2 regions of the Streptomyces sp. NPDC002889 genome follow, and region 2 is predicted to be linked to the other one. Evidence: riboswitches for the same ligand, from Rfam matches in the RefSeq annotation. Region 2 holds a riboswitch; the other holds the start of a gene.

Region 1 (2,452 bases), on a different contig from region 2:
GATCCGCTGCCGCTGGTGGCACCGCCCGCGCCCGGGAGTGAGGCGCCTCAGTCCTCCTGGCCACGGACACGGCCGAAGGTCCGGTCACCCGAGGAGGGAGCAGGCGTCTCGGGCGGCCCGGAGATGTCGAGTCCGTAGTGGTGGTAGAGCTGCAGCTCCTGCTCGGGCGATAGATGGCGGCCGACCCCGAAGTCGGGGGCGTCCTTGATCAGTGCGCGCTCGTAGGGCACGCGGAGGGCGTTGTCGACGACCTTGCTGGGCTCCAGAGGGACGAAGGCATCGCGGCCGAACAGGCCCGTGCGGACGGCCGCCCATTCGGGAATTCCGGTGGCATCGTCCAGGTACACCTCGTCAACGGTGCCGATCTTGGTGCCGTTGCTGTCGAACGCCTTGCGGCCGATCAGGCTGCGCGGATCGATGTCGGTCTGCACGGTCCCTCCAACAGGTCGCAACTGCTCTGTAAGCACTACAGAAGTGCACATTACGGGTGTCGGCCACTTGAGCGATCGGCGAGGGGGCGCGCTGGTACGCTGACATCGGCTGTTGACCCTGTGCGGGAGAGTCCCCGGTGAAAGTGCCGGCGGCGCCGAAGGAGCAAATCCTCCCCGGAATCTCTCAGGCCCCTGTACCGCACGGACGAGGTCACTCTGGAAAGCAGGGCGGGCGTCGGACGGCATCCGCTCTCACCGACGGTGAAAGCCGGGCCGCCTCAGGGCGTTCCGGTGAAGCTCTCAGGTTGAGATGACAGAGGGGGAGGCCGTCCGGGCATCCGCGCCGCGATGCCCCTCGTAGGTCGTGCAAGACCAGGAGGCCTCCCACATGACCGCCAACCGGATTCCGCTTACCCAGCTGGAGCGGGGCATTCCCTTCGAGCAGCGTCACATCGGGCCCGACGCCGAGGCGCAGGCGAAGATGCTCGCGCAGGTCGGCTACGGCTCGCTCGACGAGCTGACCGCCGCCGCCGTGCCGGATGTGATCAAGAGCACCGAGGCACTCGACCTCCCCGACGCTCGCACCGAGGCCGAGGTGCTCGCCGAGCTGCGCGCGCTCGCCGACCGCAACAAGGTGCTCGCTCCGATGATCGGGCTCGGCTACTACGGCACCTTCACTCCGCCGGTCATCCTGCGCAACGTCATGGAGAACCCGGCCTGGTACACGGCCTACACGCCCTATCAGCCGGAGATCTCACAGGGCCGCCTCGAGGCGCTGCTGAACTTCCAGACCGTGGTGGCCGACCTGACCGGTCTGCCCACCTCCGGCGCCTCGCTGCTCGACGAGGCCACCGCGGCCGCCGAGGCCATGTCTCTGGCCCGTCGGGTCGGCAAGGTCAAGGACGGCGTCTTCCTGGTCGACGCCGACGCCCTGCCGCAGACCATCGCCGTGATCGAGACCCGTGCCGAGCCGACCGGCGTCGAGGTCGTCGTCGCCGACCTCAGTCAGGGCATCCCCGCCGAGATCGCCGGGCGCGGTGTCTTCGGCGTTCTGCTCCAGTACCCGGGCGCCTCCGGTGCCGTACGGGACCTGAGGCCGGTCGTCGAGCAGGCACACGAGCTCGGTGCGATCGTCACGGTCGCCGCCGACCTGCTGGCGCTGACCCTGCTCACCTCGCCCGGCGAGCTCGGTGCGGACATCGCGGTCGGCACGACTCAGCGCTTCGGCGTCCCGATGGGCTTCGGCGGCCCGCACGCCGGCTACATGGCCGTCCGCGACAAGTTCGCGCGCAGCCTGCCCGGCCGCCTTGTCGGCGTCTCCGTGGACGCGGACGGCAACAAGGCCTATCGCCTCGCCCTGCAGACCCGCGAGCAGCACATCCGCCGCGAGAAGGCCACCAGCAACATCTGCACCGCCCAGGTGCTGCTCGCCGTGATGGCGGGCATGTACGCCGTGTACCACGGCCCCGACGGCCTGCGGACGATCGCGCGGCGGACCCACCGCTACGCGACCCTCCTCGCCGAAGGTCTGCGGGCCGGCGGCGTGGAGGTCGTGCACGGGTCGTACTTCGACACGCTGACCGTCCGGGTGCCGGGCAAGGCCGCGGACGTCGTGGCCGCCGCCCGCGAGGACGGGGTCAACCTGCACCTCGTCGACGCCGACCAGGTCTCCATCGCGTGCGACGAGACCACCGGCCGTACGCAGCTGGCCGCCGTCTGGGCGGCCTTCGGGGTGCGCGGTGACATCGACGCGCTCGACGCCTCCAATGCCGAGGCGCTGCCTGCCACGGTGCTGCGCAGCGACGACTACCTCGCCCACGCGGTCTTCCACCAGCACCGCTCCGAGACCGCGATGCTGCGCTACCTGCGCCGCCTCGCCGACCGTGACTATGCGCTGGACCGGGGCATGATCCCGCTCGGCTCCTGCACGATGAAGCTGAACGCGACCACCGAGATGGAGCCGGTGACCTGGCCGGAGTTCGGCCAGATCCACCCCTTCGCTCCCGTGGAGCAGGCACAGG
Region 2 (2,452 bases):
CGACAGCGGCGGCGACGTCCGGGTCCAGCTCATGGAGAGGGGTGTTGAGAATCGACATCACTCGGTCCCTAGGGGTCGTGGTCAGCTGGCGAAGTCGGTGTACTCGTCCGCGGAGAGCAGGTCCTTCGGCTCCTCGCTGACGCGCACCTTGAAGAGCCAACCGCCCTCGAACGGGGCGGAGTTCACCAGCGACGGGTCGTTGACGACGTCCTCGTTGGCCTCGGTGACCTCACCGGAGACGGGGGAGTACAGGTCGCTGACCGACTTGGTGGACTCCAGCTCGCCGCAGGTCTCACCCGCGGTCACGGTGTCGCCGACCTCGGGGAGCTGGACGTACACCACGTCGCCGAGCGCGTTGGCCGCGTGCTCCGTGATGCCGACCGTCGACACGCCGTCCTCGGCGGCCGACAGCCACTCGTGCTCCTTGCTGTAGCGCAGCTGCTGGGGGTTGCTCATGACCTGAATTCTCCTGTACGCGGGGGAGTGCTGGTGAACGAAGAGAGGGTGCGGACGATCACTTCTGGCGCTTGTAGAACGGCAGCGCGACGACCTCGTACGGCTCGTGTGTTCCGCGGATGTCCACACCGACACCCGGCGTGCCGGGCTCGGCGTGTGCCGCGTCCACATAAGCGATGGCGATCGGCTTGCCGAGGGTGGGGCTCGGGGCCCCAGAGGTGACCTCGCCGATCACCGGGGCGTCGGCTCCGCCCACGGCAACGACAGCCATCCCGGCGCGCGGGACGCGGCGGCCCTCGGCGATCAGGCCGACCAGCTTGCGCGGCGGGCTGGCGGCGGCGCGCTCGGCGGCGGCCCGGAGGGCCTCGCGGCCCACGAAGTCGCCCTCCTTCTCGAACTTCACGACCCGGCCGAGACCCGCGTCGAACGGCGTCAGGGCGGTGGTCAGCTCATGCCCGTACAGCGGCATGCCCGCCTCCAGGCGCAGCGTGTCGCGGCAGGAAAGACCGCACGGGATCAGACCGGCCGGGGCTCCCGCCTCGGTCAGCGCCTGCCAGAGCTTCTCGGCGTGCTGCGGCTCGACGAACAGCTCGAAGCCGTCCTCGCCGGTGTAGCCGGTGCGGGCGATCAGCGCCGGGATGCCGGCGACGGTGCCGGGCAGGCCCGCGTAGTACTTCAGTCCGTCCAGATCGGCATCCGTCAGCGACTTCAGGATGCCGGGGGACTCCGGGCCCTGGACGGCGATCAGCGCGTACGCGTCACGGTCGTCGCGGACCTCGGCGTCGAAGCCCTCCGCGCGCTCGGTCACGGCGTCCAGGACGATCTGCGCGTTGCCCGCGTTGGCGACGACCATGTACTCGGTCTCGCCGAGGCGGTAGACGATCAGGTCGTCGACGATCCCGCCGTCCTCCTGGCAGATCATCGTGTAGCGGGCCCGGCCGACCCCGACGGAGCCGATGTTGCCGACCAGCGCGAAGTCGAGGAGCTCGGCGGCCTGCGGGCCGGTGACGGTGATCTCCCCCATATGGGAGAGGTCGAAGAGGCCGGCCTTGGTGCGGACGGCGTTGTGCTCGTCGCGCTCACTCCCGTACCGAAGCGGCATGTCCCAGCCCGCGAAGTCGGTCATGGTCGCGCCCAGCGAGCGGTGCAGGGCATCGAGAGAGGTGAGACGGGGGGCGTTGCTCATAGATGTGGCTCCCAGGGCATGGCCAGGCGAGGACAATCCTCCCCATCTGTCATCGGAACCTGAGAGGTTCGCCTCGACTACGCGGAACGGGTAGTCGTGACTTGCACCTTGGGTGGAGCCACTCGACAGCGGCTCGCTTTTCAGATCTGCCTCATCGCACGCGGTACGGGGCCTGAGAGATTCAAGGGAGGAACTTGCTCCTTCGGCGCCCGCCACACCAGGTGGCCGGGACTCTCCCGCGCGGATTCAAGCGGCCGGTATGCAGTTGGCGCGCACATCATTGCACGCATCGGGGAAGAGTGGGACAGGTGACCCGGGAGCGCGTCGCCGTCGGGCCCGGGGTGTCGCACAGCGGTAAATAGGTTGAGCGGCATTACCATTTCTTTACGCTTCATGGGCAAGGGTGTGGATGAACCCGACATGGGGGAGGGTGATGACGATGCAGCCGTCCGGTGCGTATGCCACGACCACGGGGGTGCCCGCTCAGCCGGGCATGCCCGCTCGCCTGGCAGGGGCGCCCGCGCCGGTACTGCGCGACCTGAGGGACCGCTCGGGGCGCAGCCCGCACAGCCTCGTCTTTGCCGCCGGTGACGTGGTGGTCGTCTCCGGACTGCCGGGCAGTGGAAAGTCCACGCTGATCCACCGGGCCGCGCGCGGCCTCGGGATCGACTCGCAGGACACCCGGGACCGGTGGGATGCCCTGATGCCGCGCCTGCTGCCGTACGCCCTGTACCGCCCTTTCGTCCGGATCGCCCACTACGCGGGCCTGCGGCGCGCGCTGCGCTCGGGCAGGAGCGTCGTCGTCCACGA

What was found. Region 2 has a riboswitch for glycine ahead of gcvT (glycine cleavage system aminomethyltransferase GcvT). Riboswitches for the same ligand answer to the same signal wherever they lie in the genome.
Region 1: it holds a riboswitch for glycine, as region 2 does, so the genes downstream of both, gcvP (aminomethyl-transferring glycine dehydrogenase) here and gcvT (glycine cleavage system aminomethyltransferase GcvT) in region 2, are expected to answer to the same signal.

The regions. Positions count from the first base shown of each region.
Region 1 is NZ_JBIAPT010000014.1:10,153-12,604, forward strand. Features, by position in the region: gene ACFYWI_RS21690 (DNA polymerase IV) at 1-138, shown strand, start outside; gene ACFYWI_RS21695 (PRC-barrel domain-containing protein) at 48-431, opposite strand; glycine riboswitch at 545-641, shown strand; gene gcvP (aminomethyl-transferring glycine dehydrogenase) at 820-2,452, shown strand, end outside.
Region 2 is NZ_JBIAPT010000001.1:322,911-325,362, forward strand. Features, by position in the region: gene glyA (serine hydroxymethyltransferase) at 1-58, opposite strand, end outside; gene gcvH (glycine cleavage system protein GcvH) at 82-456, opposite strand; gene gcvT (glycine cleavage system aminomethyltransferase GcvT) at 515-1,642, opposite strand; glycine riboswitch at 1,794-1,891, opposite strand; gene ACFYWI_RS01445 (AAA family ATPase) at 2,076-2,452, shown strand, end outside.